2 regions of the Bacillus sp. KNSH39 genome follow, and region 2 is predicted to be linked to the other one. Evidence: riboswitches for the same ligand, from Rfam matches in the RefSeq annotation. Region 2 holds a riboswitch; the other holds the start of a gene.
What was found. A riboswitch is a leader RNA that binds a small molecule or an ion and turns the genes downstream of it on or off. The one in region 2 is predicted to bind S-adenosylmethionine.
Positions count from the first base shown of each region.

Region 1: linked by a shared signal. The riboswitch ahead of ACUL40_RS19250 (bifunctional O-acetylhomoserine aminocarboxypropyltransferase/cysteine synthase) and the one ahead of mtnK (S-methyl-5-thioribose kinase) in region 2 are both predicted to bind S-adenosylmethionine.

Region 1 is NZ_JBQXYO010000001.1:3,759,938-3,775,910, reverse strand. It holds gene ACUL40_RS19290 (GGDEF domain-containing protein) at 1-45, shown strand, start outside; gene pdxK (pyridoxine/pyridoxal/pyridoxamine kinase) at 131-955, opposite strand; gene ACUL40_RS19280 (GAF domain-containing sensor histidine kinase) at 1,090-2,661, shown strand; gene ACUL40_RS19275 (response regulator) at 2,682-3,329, shown strand; gene ACUL40_RS19270 (FMN-dependent NADH-azoreductase) at 3,521-4,147, shown strand; gene ACUL40_RS19265 (transcriptional regulator YeiL) at 4,209-4,880, opposite strand; gene ACUL40_RS19260 (YjjG family noncanonical pyrimidine nucleotidase) at 4,988-5,683, shown strand; gene ACUL40_RS19255 (chloride channel protein) at 5,729-6,958, opposite strand; SAM riboswitch class I at 7,280-7,384, shown strand; gene ACUL40_RS19250 (bifunctional O-acetylhomoserine aminocarboxypropyltransferase/cysteine synthase) at 7,477-8,775, shown strand; gene metA (homoserine O-acetyltransferase MetA) at 8,759-9,664, shown strand; gene ACUL40_RS19240 (homoserine dehydrogenase) at 9,806-11,101, shown strand; gene ACUL40_RS19235 (YczE/YyaS/YitT family protein) at 11,132-11,758, opposite strand; gene ACUL40_RS19230 (LacI family DNA-binding transcriptional regulator) at 11,856-12,833, shown strand; gene ACUL40_RS19225 (SGNH/GDSL hydrolase family protein) at 12,844-13,725, shown strand; gene ACUL40_RS19220 (ABC transporter ATP-binding protein) at 13,722-14,639, shown strand; gene ACUL40_RS19215 (ABC transporter permease subunit) at 14,632-15,624, shown strand; gene ACUL40_RS19210 (uracil-DNA glycosylase) at 15,644-15,973, shown strand, end outside.
Region 2 is NZ_JBQXYO010000001.1:2,453,626-2,460,575, forward strand. It holds gene ACUL40_RS12335 (DUF1129 domain-containing protein) at 1-277, opposite strand, end outside; gene ACUL40_RS12340 (DUF1129 domain-containing protein) at 291-1,058, opposite strand; gene ACUL40_RS12345 (PadR family transcriptional regulator) at 1,058-1,390, opposite strand; gene ACUL40_RS12350 (3-hydroxybutyrate dehydrogenase) at 1,587-2,363, shown strand; gene ACUL40_RS12355 (YvrJ family protein) at 2,393-2,554, opposite strand; gene mtnA (S-methyl-5-thioribose-1-phosphate isomerase) at 2,622-3,683, opposite strand; gene mtnK (S-methyl-5-thioribose kinase) at 3,680-4,861, opposite strand; SAM riboswitch class I at 4,952-5,093, opposite strand; gene ACUL40_RS12370 (carbon-nitrogen family hydrolase) at 5,165-6,028, opposite strand; gene ACUL40_RS12375 (pyridoxal phosphate-dependent aminotransferase) at 6,043-6,950, shown strand, end outside.

The sequences.
Region 1 (15,973 bases), 1.3 Mb from region 2:
TACTCGAAACGAAATGGTAGAAATAAGGTCAGCTCTGCATCTTAAAGATAAGATGACCGGAAGACATAAAGCTTATAAAAAACACTCACAGAGGCAATGTATGAACCTTGTGAGTGTTTTTATTTATATATTAGACAAGTTCTTTTGATACAACGAATTTACGATATGCACCATGGTGAGTTGGACCTACGTATTCGTTAATTTTGAATGAGTAACGAATAGCAGCTGTGATGAATTCTTTAGCAGTTTTTACTGCTTCTTTCACAGGTTTTCCTTTTGCAAGTTCTGCTGTAATTGCAGCAGAATATGTGCAACCTGCGCCGTGTGTATTTGTAGTATCAATTTTTTCTGATTCTAAAAGATCGAATGTTTCTCCATCATATAGGACGTCGATTGCAGTTTCCGTACCAAGTTTGCTTCCGCCTTTAATTAGTACGTATTTGGCACCTAAAGCGTGGATTTTCTTCGCTGCTTCTTTCATGTCCTCAAGAGAATTAATTTTCACACCGCTTAATTGGTAAGCTTCAAATAAGTTTGGCGTTACAACTAATGCCTTTGGCACAAGAACGTCACGTAAGCAATCGTTCGTTTCAGGGTGTAATGCTTCATCTGCACCTTTACATACCATAACAGGGTCAACTACTACATTTTTGAAATTGTGCTTTTCGATTGTTTCTGCAACCATTTCAATAATTTCTACTGATCCAAGCATACCTGTTTTTAAAGCGTCTACGCCAACACCTTCAATTGTTGTTTCTAATTGTGGTTTTAATGTAGAAGCTGGGATTGGAAATACGTTATGTGCCCAACCGTTATGTGGATCCATCGTTACGATTGTTGTAAGAGATGTCATTCCGTATACGCCCAGTTCTTGGAATGTTTTTAAATCTGCTTGTATACCAGCACCGCCACTTGTGTCAGAACCAGCGATAGTAAGTGCTTTATTTAATGTCATTATGAAAGCCCCCTCGAGTGATATAATGAAAACTATGTTTTCACCATTATATCAATGTTACGAATAAGTACAAAGTGAAAAGTAGATGATTTATTTTAAGAGCTATTTAAAATCTTGTATGCAGGAGAATGAGTATGTTTCGAGATAATCGTACGAATGAATTAGTTATATTAAAGGAAATTGCAGAAACATTAAATACATCAAATGATACATATCATGTATTGCAAGCTGTCCTCGAGAAATTGCTAAGTGTAACAGGTTTAACGACAGGATGGATTTTTCTTGCGGATGAAAATGGGAAGTATACGAAGTTAATTGATTATCAATTACCAGAGGCACTTACATATGAAAATAAACGCCCGATGTGCGAAGGTGAATGTTGGTGTTTACGAGGTTTTGTAGATGGAAAATTAGAGAGAGCCGTTAATATTATTGAATGTAAAAGAATTAATAATGCAATTGAATATAATTGGGGGGATACGGAGGGCATTCTTCATCATGCTACGGTTCCTTTAAAAGCTGGGGGAGAAAAATTTGGGGTGTTAAATGTTGCAAGTCCGGGTAAAACACATTTTTCAGAAGAAGAATTAGTATTACTCCAATCGGTTGCCTTCCAAATTGGTACGGCTTTAAAGCGAACAAAATTATATGAAAATGAAAAGAGAAGAGCACATTATTATGTGAAATTAGAGCGTTTCATTCAAGATTTAAAAATGATTCATAAGTTTAATGTACTACCTGAAAAGGTGGTAAATCACGTAGGTGAAGTATTTCAATGGAATCAAGTAGCGCTTTTTATTAGGGAGGAAAAAGAATTATCTCTGCGAGCGTCTTACGTTCAGGAAGAGTTACAAGAGGATGTAAAAGAGGCGGCCAAGAAGGCGTTAGAACAAGATGAACCAGTTCTAATAAAACATCAAATAGGACATAATGTACATCTAAATCGAGCTGTTATTGCTACACCAATACATATTCAAAACCATATATTTGGTGTTTTATGTGTTAGTTTGAATAATGGAGAGTTTGATGCTAATACAATAGATGTAATTCAAGCATTATCGAACCATGTTTCGTTAATAATAGAGAATTTGAGGTTAAACGAGCAGCGCCGTGAACTTGTACGAATGGAAGAAAGAAATCGGTTAGCAAGAGATTTACATGATTCTGTTTCGCAAAAATTATTTTCATTAACCTTCATGACAAAAGGCGCCGAGGCAGTTTTAAAAGGTAAAAATGAAAAGGTAGATCAATCTTTGCATGAGATGCGTGAACTTGCGCAAGGAGCTTTGAAAGAAATGAGGACATTAATTTGGCAGCTTCGTCCGGCAGGATTAGAAAAAGGATTATTGCCAGCTCTAAAGCAGTACGGTGAAAATTTGGGACTGAAAATTAGGGAGCAAGTTACGGGTGTTCGTGATTTACCTCGTGTAGTAGAAGAAGCTTTGTGGCGCATAGGCCAAGAAGCACTGAACAATGTAAGTAAGCATGCAGGTGTAAAAGAAGCGACGATTTATTTTACAGTGAATGAGAAAAATGTATCATTAGAAATAGTTGATCAAGGAAAGGGCTTTGTGGAAAAGAATATAAAAGAAAAGAAATCACTAGGTATGACTACGATGCGTGAAAGAGTAGAATTAGTTGGTGGAACAATTAAAATTGTAAGTAGTAATAAACGAACGAGCGTAAAAGTAAATGTACCATTATGATGTGAAAATGAGGGAAGTTTGTGAAAATAAAAGTATTGTTAGTTGATGATCATACAGTCGTTTTAAAAGGATTAGCATTTTTCTTAAGTACACAGGAAGATTTAGAGTTAGTTGGAGAAGCGAATAATGGGAAAGAAGCGTTAGTGAAAGTAGGAGAAACAAATCCCGATGTTATATTAATGGATTTATATATGCCTGAAATGGATGGTGTTGAGGCGACGGCATATATAAAAAAAGAGTATCCAAATGTGAAAGTAATTGTATTAACTAGCTTTTCTGATCAGGCGCATGTGTTACCTGCATTAAGGGCTGGAGCAAGTGGGTATATTTTAAAAGATGTAGAACCAGATCAGCTTGTTGAGGCTATTCGAAGCGCATATAAAGGTAATATTCAATTACATCCGGATATAGCAAATGCTCTTCTCTCTCAAACATTACCTGTAGAAGAAAAGGAAGAAGAATCTTCTATTCAAGTGGATGTGCTAACAGCGAGAGAAAATGAAGTATTGCAGCTATTAGCGAAAGGGATGAGCAATAAGGAAATTGCATCTGTTTTAGTTATTACAGAAAAGACGGTTAAGGCGCATGTAAGTAGTATTTTGAGTAAGTTGAATTTATCTGATCGTACGCAAGCGGCATTATATGCAGTTAAAAATGGAATTGTATAAGACGAAAGTCGTAAGACCAAGTTCGCCTTTAGAAGGTGGACTTTTTTTATGGAAAAATACGTCTATGTGAGGACGAAATTGTCTTTATATAAAGATAAAATATGTTTGTAAGCAACAAAACAACAATTACAAGGGATACCTTTTTTGAAAGCATATAACAACATAAGAGTGAGTACTAGGAGGAATAAATAATGGCAACAGTTTTATTCGTTAAAGCAAATAACCGTCCAGCGGAACAAGCAGTTAGTGTAAAATTATATGAGGCATTTTTAGCAAACTATAAAGAAGCAAACCCAAATGATACAATAGTAGAACTTGATTTATATAAAGAAGAATTACCATACGTAGGCGTAGACATGATCAATGGTACATTCAAGGTAGGTAAAGGATTTGATTTAACAGAAGAAGAAGCAAAAGCAGTAGCAGTTGCTGATAAGTATTTAAATCAATTCCTAGAAGCTGATAAAGTTGTTTTCGGCTTCCCATTATGGAACTTAACGATTCCAGCAGTATTGCACACATATATTGATTATTTAAACCGTGCTGGTAAAACGTTCAAATATACGCCAGAGGGTCCAGTTGGCCTAATCGGAGATAAGAAGATTGCATTATTAAATGCACGAGGCGGCGTATATTCAGAAGGGCCAGCAGCTGAGGTAGAAATGGCTGTTAAATATGTAGCAAGTATGATGGGCTTCTTCGGCGCAACAAACATGGAAACAGTAGTTATTGAAGGGCATAACCAATTCCCAGATAAAGCAGAAGAAATCATCGCTGCAGGTCTTGAAGAAGCAGCTAAAGTAGCAAGTAAATTTTAATTAAAATGATACTCGTCACTCGAAAAAACAGCATTAACGTTTATATGTTAATGCTGTTTTTTTATATTTTTAGTTCATCAGCAAGCTTTTCTAATGTATTTCGATCTTGTATATAATATGTTCGGCCTTCTTTTCTTAAATAATTTTGTTGGCAAAACTGATTTAATACATATAAAAGATGACGGTAGCTGACATTTAAATATTCCGAGGCCTCGGTATGCTTTTCTATATAACAATTATTTTGCTCTGTTAATAAAATAAAAGCAGCTAATCGATTTTCAAAAGGATAACTATAGTTTTTTGCGTAATTTTCAGTGCGAGTAATTGTCTTTTCTCCAATAAATTTACATAAGTGCTGTAAAAACGTTGCATCTTGTAATAAAAGTTGCTGACAATCTTTAAGAGGAAGTGCCAAACACACACAATCTTCTAGTACTTCAACGGACTTAGTAATATTTTCTACCCCTATTAATCCTAATTCCCCGATAAAAGATGGTGCTTGAATAAAATTAATTAATGAAACCTTCCCGTTTTTATGACTCATATATATTTTGGCTCTCCCAGAAATTAAGTAATAGAGATAAGGGAGAGCATTTCCTTCACTACATATCATCTCTTTCGTTTGAAAAGAATGCAGCTCTACATATGGCAAGACATGAAATGAAAATAGGGTATGGAATTGATGGATTCGCATGTATTGATAAATTTCTTCCTCATTTTTGCTGATTTTCATATTTTCACCCCTATGTATAGTATGAGATATCTCCTATTATCTTTACAAGAAGGAATGATACGATTTATGTAAATTTGTTTTTGTAGAAAAGAGAGTGTGATGAATTTATGAAAAAATATAAAACATTGTTATTTGATGTAGATGATACATTACTAGACTTCCAAAAGGCTGAAAAAGTGGCTTTACGGGTACTTTTTGAAGAGAAGGGAATCCCTTTAACAGACGAGATAGAGGCTCGTTATAAAAAAATAAATAAAGGTCTTTGGGATGCTTTTGAAAAAGGTGAACTATCACGCAATGAAGTTGTAAATACACGATTCTCTCTGTTGTTTAAAGAGTATGGAGAAGAAGTAAATGGAATATTATTCGAAAATAATTATCGTAACTACTTAGAAGAAGGAAATCAACTCATGCAAGGTGCATTTGAATTTATAAATCAAATTCAAGGGGAGTATGAATTGTATATAGTGACAAATGGTGTTTCTAAGACGCAAGATAAACGTTTGCGCAATGCAGGGTTACATTCATTATTTAAAGATGTCTTTGTTTCGGAAGATACGGGTTTTCAAAAACCGATGAAAGAGTATTTTGATTATGTTTTTGAACGGATTCCTAACTTTGCACCTGAAGAAGGGCTGATTATTGGTGATTCATTAAGCGCTGATATTAAAGGTGGATATGTAGCGGGAATTGATACTTGTTGGTTTAATCCAGAAAGGAAATTAAATGATAGTGGGATTATACCGACATATGAAGTGCATAATTTTGAGGAGTTAGAAGCATTATTGAAGCAGCATGTGTAATAAAAAAATAGGCAGTGGAGCTTTCGTCCCCACTGCCTATTTTTATTAATTTTTATTTTCGTTATGTTTTGGGAGTGGAAAGGCATTCCCGATAGCAGCTGCACCAAGCATGGGCAATAGTAAATTAAGCGGGAAAAACATAAGTAATAGTAATGTTATAGCTATTGGCTTTCGTAACGCATAGCTTGAAATTGCTGTTGTTACGATGGCAACAGATGCTACTGGATCTATAGGAAGAATAGATGCTACAGCGTATCCGATACTTGACCCAGAAAATATAATTGGGAAGATATGTCCACCTCGCCACCCTGTGTTCAAACAAACGGCAGTAATGCACAACTTTAAAATCCCTGAAAGAAGTAGTATCCAAAAAGATAAATGGCTCCATTCAACAACTAATTCTTTTAATTGATGTTCCCCTGAAAATAATGTGTACGGAAGAAAGGTTCCCGCAATTCCTAATAAAATACCACCGATAATTCCGAGTGTCAGCTTGTATTCTCTAAAAGGGTGAATTAACTTTTCTAATGTGAATTCTAACTTGAAATAAAAGAAACCAACTATAGCACCGATACTAGCAAGTGGAAGAAATGCAATCCATTCATTGAAAGAAAGTGTACCTTCCCCGAAATCAACAATAAAGGATCCACGATTATCAAGTTTACTCAGTAGTAAATAAACAGAAAAACCTGCGAAAGTAGTAGCTAAGTATACAATCGCCTTTTTTCCTTTAGAAAAAGCAGCAATTTCTTCCCCCTCATTTTCATTTGGTGCTAAATAACCGAATAATGGTGCGTTAAAAATGACACTTAAAGTAGCGCCAATTCCGATCTCGGTTAGCTCATTCATACTCTTTAAGGCAAATTTAAAGCGATCCCCTACCCATGTGCACAGTCCGCCTATAATTCCAACTAGTGCGGCTTCTGGACCAAGACTAGCACCGAAAATTAAAACAATAATCGCTGTTAAAGTAGCCCGATGGACAAAGCGATATTCGATTCGACCAGTTTTTTTATATTCAGCCATTACTTCAGGCATAAGGCGTGGGTATGTACCGAAATGTTTTTGTGATAGACCAACAAGGACCCCGCCAATTATTGTTACGCAAAGGGTGTAATAAGAGGGAAAAGAGAGAACTTCAGGCAAGTATCCCCAAATAAAGTGGATTCCAATATTTATTGTGACTAAAAATAACCAGACTGTAGCTCCTACTATAGATCCTAGAAGAATGCCATATAGAGCAAGTATGTAATGCATATCTTTTTTATTTGTCATGTTATACCTCCGTTATGTAAATCTTAGTAGGGAAAAAAGTGAAATATACTAGTGAAAAATGGATTGAATATATATAGTATCTTTTTGAGAAGATGGCCTATTCAACATATAGGCTAACTTTTGGGGAATTTGAATTTATAGGTTAAATTACTTATTTAATTTTATAGACTGATTTGAGGTTTTTAAAGGTCTTTTTTGAAATAGATTAGAATATATTTCTTTTGTTGCTTTATATGAAACTGTTAACATTTATTTTAGAACATTCAGAAAAACTGTTTGACATTAGGAAATTATTGCTATAAAATCAACGGTAATTGCATAGTCTTATCAAGAAAAGGTGGAGGGACAGGCCCGATGAAACCTTGGCAACAGCCGTATAACGGAATTGTGCCAAATCCTGCAGGTAGTAATCCTGAGAGATAAGAAAGAGCCTTTAGAGCGTGTTTTCAAACTGCTCCTTTCTTGTTTTCAGGAAAGGGGCAGTTTTTTATTTTGTATAAAAGAAAGGAGAATGAGAGATGGGAGAATCATGGGGAAAAGGAACAATTTGTGTGCAAGGTGGCTATACGCCAAAGAATGGTGAACCACGTGTTTTACCACTTTATCAAAGCACAACGTATAAATACGATACTTCGGATGATTTAGCAGCTCTATTTAACTTAGAGGCAGAAGGATATATTTATACACGTATTGGAAACCCTACTCTAGCAGCATTTGAGCAGAAATTATCAGATTTAGAAGGCGGTGTAGGAGCTGTTGCAACGGCTTCTGGGCAAGCAGCTATTATGCTCGCAGTTTTAAATATTTGTAGTAGTGGAGACCATTTACTTTGCTCTTCAACTGTTTACGGGGGAACGTTTAATTTATTTGGGGTGAGTTTACGTAAGCTTGGCATTGATGTTACGTTCTTTAATCCAAATTTAACGGCAGATGAAATCACGGCGCTTGCTAATGACAAGACGAAACTTATCTATGCAGAATCGTTAGGAAATCCAGCGATGAATGTTTTAAATTTTAAAGAATTTTCAGCTGCCGCTAAAGAATTAGAGGTACCTTTTATCGTTGATAATACATTAGCAACTCCTTATTTATGCCAGGCATTTGAACATGGGGCAAATATTATTGTTCATTCTACGACGAAGTATATCGATGGGCATGCGAGCTCTTTAGGCGGTATTGTAATTGACGGTGGAAACTTTGATTGGACAAATGGAAAGTATCCTGAGCTTGTTGAACCAGATCCAAGTTATCACGGTGTAAGTTACGTTCAAAACTTTGGTGCAGCAGCGTATATTGTGAAAGCACGTGTTCAGCTATTAAGAGATTATGGAAATTGTATGAGCCCATTCAATGCATATATTAGCAATATTGGCTTAGAAACATTGCATTTACGAATGGAACGTCATAGTGAAAATGCTCTTGCAGTTGCTAAGTGGCTTGCTAATCATGAACGTATTGAATGGGTGAATTATCCAGGCTTAGATAGTAATGAAAATTACTCATTAGCACAACAGTACTTGAAAAAAGGTGCTAGTGGTGTTTTAACTTTCGGTATTAAAGGCGGATTAGAAGCAGCAAAAGAATTTATCGCAAATGTAAAACTAGCAACTCTTGTAACGCACGTAGCTGATGCACGAACTTGCGTTATACATCCTGCTAGTACGACGCATAGACAATTAAATGCTGAAGATCAGCGTTTAGCGGGTGTTACATCTGATTTAATTCGTTTATCGGTTGGTATAGAAGATGTTTCTGATATTATTGCAGATTTGGAAGCAGCTCTAGTTGGAGGCAAAACACATGCCGATCATAATTGATAAAGATTTACCGGCTCGCAAAGTGTTGCAAAAAGAAAATATTTTTGTAATGACGAAGGAGCGGGCAGAAACACAAGATATACGTGCTTTAAAAATTGCTATATTAAATTTAATGCCGACGAAGCAAGACACAGAGGCGCAATTACTTCGCTTAATTGGAAACACACCGTTACAATTAGATGTTCATTTGCTTCATATGGAATCACATCTATCGCGTAATGTAACGCAAGAACATTTAACAAGCTTTTATAAAACGTTTCGTGATATTGAAAATGAAAAGTTTGATGGGCTCATTATTACAGGAGCGCCAGTGGAGACCCTTGCTTTTGAAGAGGTAGATTATTGGGAAGAGCTTAAACATATTATGGAGTATTCAAAAACGAATGTAACATCTACGCTCCATATTTGCTGGGGGGCACAGGCTGGCTTGTACTATCATTATGGTGTTCCAAAGTATCCCCTTAAGGAAAAAATGTTTGGTGTATTTGAACATGAAGTTTGCGAGCAACATGTGAAATTATTACAAGGATTTGATGAATTGTTTTTTGCTCCGCATTCTCGTCATACAGAAGTACGAGAGAATGATATTAGAGGAGTGAAAGAATTAACATTGTTAGCAAACTCTGAAGAAGCAGGTGTTCACCTTGTTATTGGGCCAGAAGGAAGGCAAGTGTTTGCTCTTGGACATAGCGAATATAGTTGTGAGACGTTAAAACAAGAATACGAACGAGATCGTGACAAGGGATTAAATATTGATGTGCCAAAAAACTATTTTAAACATAATAATCCAGATGAAAAGCCGCTTGTTAGGTGGAGGAGTCATGGTAATTTATTGTTTTCTAATTGGTTGAATTATTACGTGTATCAAGAAACCCCTTATATATTGTAAAGAAAGATTGTGTAACACGTGGCAACGTTTTCCTTGTAAAGATTAACCTTTATTTTTCCGAATGTTCAAAATACATTGTTTTTCAGATTTTTTACTCATATAATTTCATCTAAACACAATTTTTGAGGGGTGGACAGTACTATGAAAGAAATTCAAGTTGGGTTATTAGGTCTTGGGACAGTTGGCAGTGGTGTGGTTCGTATTATTACGGATCATCAAGAACGACTCATACACCAAGTAGGTTGTCCAGTGAAGGTAACGAAAGTATTAGTGCAAAACATTGAGAAAGAGAGAGAGGTAGAGGTACCTTCTACTCTATTAACACAAGATGCAAATGAAATTTTAGATAATCCAAATATTGATGTTGTCATTGAAGTGATGGGTGGCATTGATGATGCAAAATCATATATTTTACAAGCTTTAAAAAGCGGAAAGCATGTTGTAACTGCAAATAAAGACTTAATGGCATTACATGGAGCTGAATTATTAGCGACAGCAAAAGATAATAAGGCTGATTTATTCTATGAGGCGAGTGTGGCAGGGGGAATTCCAATTTTACGCAGTATCGTAGAAGGACTTTCTTCAGATCTTATTACGAAAGTAATGGGAATTGTAAATGGAACAACAAATTTTATTTTGACGAAAATGTCAGACGAAGGGAGAGCATATAACGACGTGTTAAAAGAAGCCCAACAACTTGGATTTGCAGAAGCAGATCCAACATCAGATGTAGAAGGTTTAGATGCAGCAAGAAAAATGACGATTTTAGCTACCCTCGGTTTCTCTACAAATGTAGAGCTTGGAGATGTGAAAGTAAAAGGGATTACCTCTATCACAGAGGAAGATATTGAATACAGTAAGAGCTTAGGTTATACAATTAAATTAATCGGTCTTGCAAAACGAGATGGTGAAAAATTGGAGGTTACAGTTGAACCAACTTTACTTCCAAATACACATCCTCTTGCGGCAGTACAAAATGAATATAACGCTGTGTATGTGTACGGTGAAGCAGTTGGAGAAACGATGTTTTATGGACCAGGCGCAGGAAGTTTACCGACAGCGACAGCTGTTGTTTCGGATTTAGTTGCTGTAATGCAAAATATTAGATTAGGGGTAACAGGAAATAGTGCTGTAGTCCCACAATATCAAAAAGTATTAAAAGAGCCAGACGAAATTGTCGTGAAAAAGTTTTTAAGACTGCATGTAAAAGACGAAATTGGTGTATTTGCAAAAATTACTTCATTGTTCTCTGAGCGCGGAGTTAGCTTTGAGAAAATTATTCAAATGCCGCTTGAAGAGAAAGGAAAGGCTGAAATTGTAATTGTAACGCATCGTGCGTCTCTTGCTGATTATGATTATATTCTACATACGTTGCAAGGGTATGAAGAAATAGATTGTTTGAAAGCGAACTATCGAATTGAAGGGGATGCTAAGTAGTATCTCTTACCATAAAACAGAAAGAGCCTATTAAGCAGCTTGCTTAATAGGCTCTTTTCTATTTAAAATCTGCGTACCAACTTGAATAAATGCTTGGATAATCCAGCCTGTTGTAAAGGATAAGATGATTGTTCCAAAATAGATAGGTCCATCTAATAAAAAGCTTAACGTTAAAAATAAAAAGGCTAATGAAATCTCTGTTCTTCTAAACGTCCATTTTTTCTTCTCGGCAACCGTTAAAACGAAAGCTTCTTGAGGCGCTGCACAAAGGTTTGTAGAGACGTAAAGACCAATTCCAGCTCCAACGAATAGATTTCCGCAAATAAGTGTTATATATTTTGGAAGAGAGCGGATAGCGTCCATAATAGTTGTAATGGAACCAATCCAATCAACAAAAAGAGAAATAAGAACCATCGTTACAATTGTACCGATTGTAATTTGTTTTCCATTCCAAAAGAGTACGATAAGTGTAAAGGCAAAGTTAATCATGAAAATCCAAAAACCAATACTTATCCCAAAATTTTGATATAGTGCAATAAAGAAGGAATCATAAGGGCTAAGTCCAAAGGAAGTAATTGTCGTCATCATATTAATACCGATGGCAAGAATGAGTAAACCGCCAATGAAAAATATATATTCTAATTTGAATCGAAGCATAGTTGTATATCCTTTCTAAATGTATTTGCTAGGAAAGGATATATTGTGGAAAGCTTACCAGGTCAAGGAAGAATTTTTGTGAGAAGGGGAAAATGAGATGACAAATATAAGAAAGATTGCTGAACTTGCTGGAGTATCTGTTTCAACTGTTTCACGTGTACTAAATAATCATCCGTACGTAAATGAACAGAAACGAAAAGAAATTTTAGCGATTATAGAAGAATTAAATTACACGCAAAACGTGAATGCAATTCATTTAGTGAAAGGAAAAACGAATGTAATTGGCGTTTTATTGCCACACGTAAATGATCAATATTATAGCGCTATTATCGAGGGGATATCAAAAGAGACAGCAAAGAATAATTATAATATGATGCTTTGCCAGACGAATTATAGCGAAGAAAGAGAACTAGAAATTTTGAATATGTTAAAAATGAAAAAGCTTGATGGGGTTATTATTTGTTCTCGGACAAATAGTAAGGAGAAGCTTGAAGAATATACGAAATTCGGTCCGATTGTTATGTGTGAAGAAATAGATTCGAAGTATATTTCAAGTGTCCATATCGATTACTACAAAGTATTTTCACGTGGGATGAAAAGCTTAATAGATGCCGGTCATACACGTATTGGATATTGTATTGGAAGAAGTAATAGCGTTAATAGCCAAAGACGAAAGAAGGCGTACGAAGATTCGCTTCAACAGAGTATCGTAACACCGTTAGAGACCTGGAAATTTGAGGGATGTTTTACAGTGGAAGATGGACGCAATGTAATTAGAGAATGGGCTCATATGTCAGTAAAACCGACGGCGTTCCTTGTATCTTGTAACCATATTGCAGCGGGGATGGTTACAGAAGCAAAAAAACAAGGAGTTCGTATTCCAGAGGATATTACGATTATCGGGTGTGATGATCAAGAGGTGGCAGATATATTGGGTATAACGACGATTTCGCATTCTAGTAAAAACGTTGGAGTGAAAGCGTTTGAATTATTATATGAAAAGATTAATGAAGAGAAATTAGATGTGAAGCATATAGAGTTATTACCAGAGTTAGTAGATAGAGAAACGACATAATTGAGAAGGTGTGAAAATCGCTTTTCAAAATTTCGTTTGGTATAATTATGGACAATCTATGAGGGCTAAAAGGGGTTTTGATATGAGATCAAAAGTAGTAAAAGTAATTCTACTCATTACAATTGCATCTTTCTGTTTATTTGCATATGGCTTTGTTTCAGGTGTAAATGATGTATTAAATCCGAAAGCTTCAAATTTAATTAAAAAGACCGATGTAGTGGCAAAAGAGAAAAAGAAAATGGGAACGTTACAAATCGTTAGTTTAGGTGATTCATTAACGCGTGGCGTTGGTGATAAAGAAGGAATTGGCTATGTTGGGCGAATGAAAGAGGATTTACAAAAAGATTATAAGCAAAAAATTGCATTAACAAATTTAGCAGTTAGTGGTGCAAAAATGCCCGATTTATTAAAACAAATTGAAAGTAATGGCGCTCAATATTCAATTAAGCAAGCAGATGTAATTGTGTTAACGATTGGTGGAAATGATTTGTTCCCAGGCTGGGAATCACTTGGGAAAATAGATTTAGAGACGTATCGTCCTGACACAGAGACGTTTCAAAATGAAGCAAAGAAAATTATAGAAGAAATTCGTAAATTAAATACAGATAGTCCGATTTTTTGGCTTGGTTTATACAATCCTTTTGAAGATGTAGAAGATTTAAAAGGGTCTTCAAACATTGTTGTGGACTGGAATGCATCTTTAGAGAAATTAGCGCTAAACGATAAAAATGTGTATATTACACCGACATTTGATTTATTCCAAAACCGCGGGAAAGATTTATTATACTCTGATCATTTTCATCCGAACGAAGTAGGTTATACGTATATGGCAGAACGTTTAGTTCAAAATGTTGTAAGTAAATTAAAACTAGAACAAGGAGGGGTAAAATGACGACGATACTTTCCGTACGAGACTTGAAGAAGGTAATTGGAAAGAAGACTCTTGTAGAGAATATTTCCTTTGATGTAAAGCAAGGAGAAGTGTTCGGGTTCTTAGGACCAAATGGTGCTGGAAAGACGACTACCATTCGAATGTTAGTCGGATTGATTAAGGCGACAGAAGGTACGATTTCTATCGGTGGTTATTCGATTAAGGGAAATTTCAGAGAAGCGATGCGTCAAATTGGGAGTATCGTTGAAAACCCAGAGTTGTATACATATTTAACGGGATGGGAAAATTTAAAGCAATTTGCTCGTATGTTAGGTGATATATCAGATGAACGTATTATCGAAATTGCTGAAATGGTTCATTTAGATGAAAGAATTCATGACAAGGTAAAAACGTACTCACTTGGTATGAAACAACGCCTTGGAATTGCACAGGCGCTCCTTGGGAATCCGAAATTGCTCATATTAGATGAGCCAACGAATGGTTTAGATCCAGCAGGGATTAGAGAACTTAGGGAATTTATACATAAGCTTGTGAAAGAAGAAAATATGAGCGTGTTTATTTCAAGTCACTTGCTAAGTGAAGTGCAAATGATATGCGATCGCGTTGCTATTATTCATAAAGGAAAGATGATAACAGTTGCCAAGGTTGAAGAATTAATTAAAACAGCAAGTGATCATGTAGAATGGATTGTTACACCGATTTCTAAGGCGAAAGATATGCTAGAAGCGGCCGAAGAAGTAAGGGAAGTGAGTGTAGAAGGCGATCGATTACTATGCCGCATGGATATTGCATCTATAAGTAGTTGGAATAAACACTTTGTCGCAAATGAAATAGATGTACATAGCGTTAAGGAGCTTGTATTTACGCTAGAAGATTTATTTATTGAACTCACAAGGGGTGAGCAGCATGCGTGAATTTGCGAATCTAGTTTTAAATGAATCAGAAAAGATTTACCGCAAGAAACGTATTTTTGTTGTCATGCTTATTTTAGCAATCTTGATCCCGCTTTTTGTGTACGCGCAGTATCGTGAAATAGAAACGACACAAAAAAGACTCGGTACAACTGATTGGAAGGTTTCATTGCAACAGCAAATTGTTGATTCTCAGAACCGGTTGAACAATTCTAGGTTGCCAGAAGAATGGCGTGATTGGTTAAAGGTAAGAGTTGAGCAACAACAATATTATTTAGATCATAATATTAATCCGATGGCACCGGGTGCACCGACTTTTGTCAGAGCATTTATTGAACAAGGAATTACATTATTTATTCCGCTTCTCGTAATGATTGTCGCCATTGATATCGTTTCAGGAGAACGAAGTGATGGGACGATGAAGATGTTACTTACGCGGCCGATTCGGCGCTGGAAAATACTCCTTAGTAAATACGTGACGATGTTATTTTTCATTTCGCTCATACTGTTTCTTGTAGGTTTGTTTGCTTACATATTATCAGGGCTTGTATTTGGGTACTCGGGATGGAATTTACCTGTTTTAACAGGATTCGTCATTGATAAGGAAACGTTAAATACGAACTTTGTACATCTTATTCCGCAGTGGCAATACATCTTAATGGCGTATGGACTAGCCTGGTTTGTTGCTATCGTTGTCGGAACTATATCATTTATGGTCTCTGTTTTAATTCGTAATACACCAGCTGGTATGGGCGTTATGCTAGCTGCATTAATTGCAGGCGGTATTTTAAGCTCGTTCGCAACATCTTGGGAAGGCGCCAAATATATTTTTAGTGTGAATTTATCATTAACGGATTATTTATCAGGAAAATTACCTGCATTACAAGGTTTATCGATGGGGTTTTCTTTGATGAATTTAACTGTTTGGGCAGTTATTTCTCTTGTTATTTCGTTCGTAGTATTTACAAGACAGGATATGGTGAATTAATTAGACAGGAAGTGACAGTATGGAAAATGTTTTAAAGAATGATTGGGAGCCACTATTGGCACCAGAATTCGAGAAAGAGTATTATCTTACTCTATCCAGTTTTTTGACAGAAGAATACAGCACGCATGTTGTTTATCCGAAGGTAGAAGATATTTTTAACGCTCTTCAGTATACAAGTTATGAAAATACAAAGGTTGTCATTTTAGGGCAAGATCCATATCATGGACCGAATCAAGCGCATGGTTTAAGCTTTTCTGTGCAACCTGGTGTTAAAACACCACCGTCATTGTTAAATATGTATAAAGAACTTCGAGATGAATATGGTTATGAAATCCCGAATAACGGTTAT
Region 2 (6,950 bases):
TTAGTAACCAATACCCACCTATCCCAATAATCATTCCTAAAACACTCTTTATACTTCCGCCTTTATCCTTCTCCATCTCTTTCGCTAATTCTTCCGCATACTCTTTTGGCGAATCACCAAATATATTACTTACCGTTTTTCCTTCTTTCTCACCTTCAATTAAATGAAGTTCTGCATCTTCTAAAAAAGCGTCAACATCTTCCTCTTTAATTCCTTTTGTTATTAAATATACTTTCGTATCGATTAAGAACTTTTCTCCTTCTTTAGAAATCTGCATTATAGCCCCTCCCTTATTTAACCATTTCTCTTCTATTCGCCTTCATCATAATTTCAACAAAAATTAAAATAAATAAACTTCCGTATAAACATATAATTTGAAATAACATTGGAACAAGGTCTTCCGTTGTAAATGTTTTAAACACTAACATAATTGAAAGTGGAATGATTAAATATAAGTTTTTAAACCATCCTTCAAAATATATATTTATAGCTACTGTGATGATAAAAATCCCACCAGCCACTATATAACTTTGCACTTCAGTGAATGTGAGCATTTTTGTCGGATATATCACGTCTAATATCGTAACAGCTCCTAATAAAAACATTGGAGCGATCATAACTAAAGACCACATAGAAAACCATGTTTTTGTAAAACTTGTTACGAAGGCCATTTTGCGAAGTAGAAAATTAGGACCTATAACAACTAAAATCAATGAAAAACTATAACCGATACACTGAATAAGTGAAATCTGTAACATTCCATGATTTACTATTAAGATAGAAGCAATAATCCAAAACGATACGATATTCATTACTGTAAAACCAATTTGCTTCCACGTTTCCTGTCTATCTCTTTCCATTACTTTGACAAGTTCATTTGCATATTCTTTCGGTGAGCTTCCGAAAATATCTTCTACGCTTTTCCCATCACTCTCACCCTCAATTAAATGGAGTTCCGCATCTTCTATAAAATTTTCAATATCGCTTTCTTTCACACTCTTTGCCGTCAAAAATAATCTCATATCTAACAAAAACTTTCGCGCTTCACTTGATAGCATTATTTTCTCCTTCCCTTCCCTTCAAGTAGACGTTCTACACTACTTTGCATCGTTTCCCAGCGATCCATAAATTCATCAAGTGCTTCCTCGCCTTTTTCTGTTAATGTATAATATTTTCTCTTTGGACCAGATGGAGATTCCTTCATTACGCTTGTTATTAGTCCTTCTTTTTGCATTCGTATTAATAACGGATAAATACTTCCCTCACTCGCCATTGTAAAACCATACTTCGCTAGCTTTTCACTCATTTCATAACCGTATATTTCGCCTTCAGAAATAATAGCAAGTAAGCATCCTTCTAAAATCCCTTTCAGCATTTGACTTGTCGACATAATTCAAATCCTCCTACTATCTTGCTTTACAAGATAGATAAGCGTAAGTATCTTGCTTTACAAAATAGTATAGCAAAGACTATTTTGCAAAACAAGATAGCTAACGATATTTTTTCCAAATGTTTGCAGGAATTTCATTATAGCTTCTCTAAATAGAGCACTATGAAAACTTTATTATGAAGGGATGTTTTTCATCATGGTTACAAATCGAGTTGTCTTTTTAACAGGTGCTGCAAGTGGCATTGGTTATGAAATGGGAAAGGCTTTTGCAAAAGAAGGTGCAAAAGTTGTGATTACCGATCGGCTTGAAGAACGTGCAAAAGAAGCTGCTGAACAATTACAAAATGAAGGTTTTCAAGCTATCGGTTTAAAATGTGACGTTACATCTGAAGAGGAAATTACAGCAGCAATTTCTCAAACAGTTGATCATTTCGGTTCATTACATATATTAATTAACAACGCAGGAATGCAACACGTTTCAACCATTGAAGACTTTCCAACTGAAAAGTTCGAGCTACTAATTCAAATTATGCAAATTGCTCCGTTTATTGCAATTAAGCATGCCTTTCCGATTATGAAACAACAAAAATATGGTCGTATTATTAATGTCGCTTCTATTAACGGCCTTGTCGGGTTTGCTGGAAAAGCTGCCTACAATAGTGCAAAACATGGCGTAATTGGATTAACAAAAGTTGCCGCTTTAGAAGGTGCTACGCATGGTATTACTGTTAATGCCCTTTGCCCTGGTTATGTTGATACCCCCCTTGTACGTAATCAACTACAAGACTTAGCTACTACACGAAATGTACCACTTGAAAATGTTTTAGAAGATGTTATTTATCCACTCGTTCCACAAAAGCGCTTATTACAAGTACAAGAAATTGCAGATTATGCGATGTTTTTAGCGAGTGAAAAAGCTAAAGGTATAACTGGTCAAGCTGTCGTTATCGATGGTGGTTATACCGCTCAATAAAAATAAAGTTTGCTCTAGAAGAGCAAACTTTATTTTTTATCCCGAGGATCTTCGTACTTTATTAATTGCCGCGGGAGCTTCTCAATTGCAACAATTACCCCCTCTAATTTACTTTCAATACGGTGGAGTAAATATAATGTTACAACAATCGGAAACCCTACATTACCTATCATCTTGATCCACTCTTCCACCCTCTTCCCCTCCTTTCATTATATAAGTAAGAGAAAACACTGCATTTAGGCATAAAAAAACAAGCTATTATGTATTAGCTTGTTTTTCAAATAATGATGCAATTTCTCGTTTATAGTCCCCGCGTATAATACCTTTCTCAGTAATAATTCCTGTAATTAATTCATTCGGCGTTATGTCAAATGCTGGATTATAAACATCCGTTCCAATTGGTGCTACTTGTTTTCCAAAGATTTTCGTAACTTCTGTTTCATCTCTTTCTTCAATAATAATTTCGGCTCCAGTTTCTTTCGTAACATCAAATGTTGACAGTGGCGCAGCAACGTAAAATGGGATATTAAAGTACTTTGCTAAAATAGCTAAATTCATTGTCCCTATTTTATTGGCTGTATCTCCATTTGCGACAATTCGATCCGCCCCCACAATAATTGCGTTTATTTCTTTCGTTTGAATAGCATGAGCTGCAGTATTATCTGTTATAAGGGTCACATCAATATTTGCTTGCTTCAATTCCCACGTCGTTAAGCGACCACCTTGTAAAACTGGTCTCGTTTCACACGCATATGCATGTAAACGCACACCTTTCTCTTTTCCAATATAAAAGGGAGCTAATGCAGTTCCATATCTGGCAGTTGCGATACTTCCAGCGTTACAGATTGTTAAAATATTATCGCCATCTTTAAAACATGTTAACGCATATTCCCCAATATTTCGACACACCTCTTCATCTTCCTGTTGAATGCGAAGCGCTTCTTCTTCTAATATTTTTTGCGCTTCTTTTATTGTAGTAATCTCTCGAATAGATTCTCTCATACGATCAATTGCCCAAAATAAATTTACTGCCGTTGGGCGTGATGTCCCTAAATAGTTACAGTCTCTATTAAACTTCTTTTGAAATTCTTCGATATGTAAAGTATTATATTTTTTCGCTGCAAGCGCCAAGCCAAATGCAGCTACAATTCCAATTGCAGGCGCTCCGCGTACTTCTAACATTATGATACTTTTCCAAACCTCTTCAATAGTCGTTAATGTTTTGTATTCTGTGCTATGTGGCAATTTCGTTTGATTTAATACCGCAATTGCATCCCCTTTCCAACTTACAGATCTCGGAACCGTAACGATTGTACTCATGCTTTTACACCCCTTGAAACTGTCTGTTGAAATAATGTTCGAAACAGTTGAATATCAGCACTTTTAGATTCATATTTTATTAGTTCTTTTCCTAAGGATAGCGCTTGTTTCTTAGCTTGAATTCTTGTTTCTTTATTTTCTATTTCATCTAAATCTGCTACATGAGCTAAACCAATTGTTCTACGAATTAGTTCACATCCGGCAAATCCAACAGCATCAGTAAAGATATTTTGCAAAATAATTGGTAACCATTGTTTTTCTTTCGTATATGCTTCTACACCTTCTCCAATCCATAACTTTGTAAAAGTCTCTACAAAATAACTCCACGTCTTTTCTATATGGAAAAATAGTACACTTCTCTTTTCTTCTTCTCTAGATAACGCATTTAATAATAGATTTGCAATAAATTGACCTATGTCAAACCCAAATGGGCCATATGTCGCAAATTCTGGATCAATCACTTTCGTTTCAGAAGGTGACGAAAAAATACTACCAGTATGTAAATCACCATGAATAAGAGTTTCTTTTCTTGTTAAGAACTTATATTTATATTGTGCTACTTTTAGTTTTAAAGTTTTATCACTCCAAAGTTCATCAACCACGAGCTGTAAATCTGGCTCATAATCATTTGTATCATAATGCCCAAACGGATCTGTAAACACTAAATCCTCTGTAATTTTACAAAGGTCCGGATTTACAAAGGTACCTTCTAGTACCCTTTTCTCTTTTGACTGTAAACCAAAATCTGAAGTGTAAAATAAAACATGTGCTAGAAAACGACCAATATGCTGGGATAAAAGCGGATATTCTTCTCCGTCTATTAATCCTTTTCTTGTAATTGTTAGTCTTGATAAGTCTTCTATTACCGTTATCGCTAACTCTTCGTCATGACTGTACACTACTGGAACATAATCCGGTACATACTGCGCAAAAATTTGTAATGCCTTGCTTTCAATCGTTGCTCTTTTTATAGACAATGGCCAGCTTTCACCAACTACTTTCGCATAAGGCAGTGCTTGTTTTATTATAATGGATTTCTCTCCATCATCTAATTTGAACACGTAATTTAAGTTTCCATCTCCAATTTCATGACAAATGACATTTGCCTTCTCTTCAAAATAGCCATGATCTTTCGCATATTGTACAGCTGTTATTTCTGTTAATGAATAATATCCCATCTTCTTCTCCCCCTTTTTAAATTCAGAGGTTTTTCTAACATAGAAAAACCTCTTTCCACTAAGAAAGAGGTTTGAAGTTTATCTTCTCCCCTCTTATCTGCCAGAAAGTTTTACTTTCTGCTGGAATTAGCACCGTGCCTTTTGGCGTAATAAACGCCCCATTTCACAATGGTATTACGGTCGGTTGCTGGGCTTCATCGGGCCAAATCCCTCCACCTGCTCTTGATAAGAGTTGTATAATTTTTTGAATTTTTAACTTTATGTTGAAGACTATACCAAGAATAAAAATCACTTGTCAACATTTTATTTGTATAATTCTGGACGGCGATCCGCAAAAACTGGAATTCCTTTACGTACTTCTTTAATTTTCTCGAATTCAAGCTCTCCAAATAAAATTGATTCCTCTTCATTCGCCTCTACTACAACTTCACCCCAAGGATCCACAATTAAAGAATGACCTGCAAACACATTATTCGGATCCTTCCCTGCTCTATTACACGCAACAACATAACACTGATTTTCAACTGCTCTTGCTTGCAATAGCAAACGCCAATGTGCTAAACGAACTAATGGCCATTCAGCTACAACAAATAATACTTTTGCCCCTTTAGCAGTATGAACACGCATCCACTCTGGAAAACGAATATCATAACAAATTGTTCCAGCGCATTCAACATCATCTAGCTTAAATTCGCCCGTACCATTACCAGCTATTAAATATTTATGTTCATCCATAAGCTGAAATAAATGTACTTTACTATATTCGTTGACTAACTGTCCTTCATTATTTACAACATACATCGTATTTGTAACGCCTTGCTCTGTTTGCTTTGCTATGGACCCACCAACAATATGTACATCATATCGCTTCGCCCATTCTATTAACTTTTCTTTCGTTTCCACTCCATCCCTATCTGCAATTTCAGAAAGTCTCGTTAAATCATATCCTGTTGTCCATAGTTCTGGTAAGACGATAACATCTGGCCTTTCCTTCATAGCTTCACTTATTTTATTTTTAGCATTCTCAATATTTTTTTCTACATCTCCAAAAACAATATCCATTTGAATACATGCGACTTTCATTTTTTCAGCCCCATTCTTATTTTTCTCTTTACAAAATACTGGAAAGATTATATCATTTGTCACTAGAATTGTAACAACTTTCAAAAGAGGTGGAAAGTATGAAATTATTTCAACCTTCTGAGATAGTAACATCATTGCCAACACAATTTTTCGCTTCACTTGTTGCAAAAGTTAACAAAGTCGTTGCAGCTGGTCACGATGTTATTAATCTAGGTCAAGGTAATCCAGATCAACCAACACCGCAGCATATCGTAAAAGCTTTACAAGATGCTGCCGAAAAGACCATTCATCATAAATATCCGCCATTTCGCGGACATGAAAGCTTAAAGGAAGCCGTGGCTACATTCTATAAACGTGAATATGGCGTCGAATTAAACCCAAAAACTGAAGTTGCTATTTTGTTTGGTGGGAAGGCTGGACTAGTAGAATTACCGATTTGTTTTACAAATCCTGGTGATACGATTCTCGTTCCGGATCCAGGTTATCCAGATTATTTATCCGGGGTTGCTTTAGCAAAAGCACAATTTGAAAGAATGCCACTTATTGCAGAAAATAACTTTTTACCAGATTATGCGAACATTGATGACTCTATTGCAGAGCGTGCAAAATTAATGTTTTTAAACTATCCAAATAATCCTACCGGTGCTACTGCATCAAAAGATTTTTTTGATGCAACCATTCACTTTGCTAATAAACATAATATATTAGTTGTTCACGATTTTGCTTATGGCGCTATCGGATTTGATGGTCAAAAACCTGTTAGTTTCTTGCAAGCAGATGGTGCGAAAAATATAGGAATTGAAATTTACACATTATCAAAAACTTTCAATATGGCTGGCTGGCGCATCGCTTTTGCTGTAGGGAATGAAAGTGTGATTGAAACAATTAACCTATTACAAGATCATATGTATGTTAGTATATTCGGTGCAGTTCAAGATGCTGCTCGAGAAGCGCTATTAAGTTCACAGTCTTGTGTAATAGACCTTGTAAATAGTTACGAATCTCG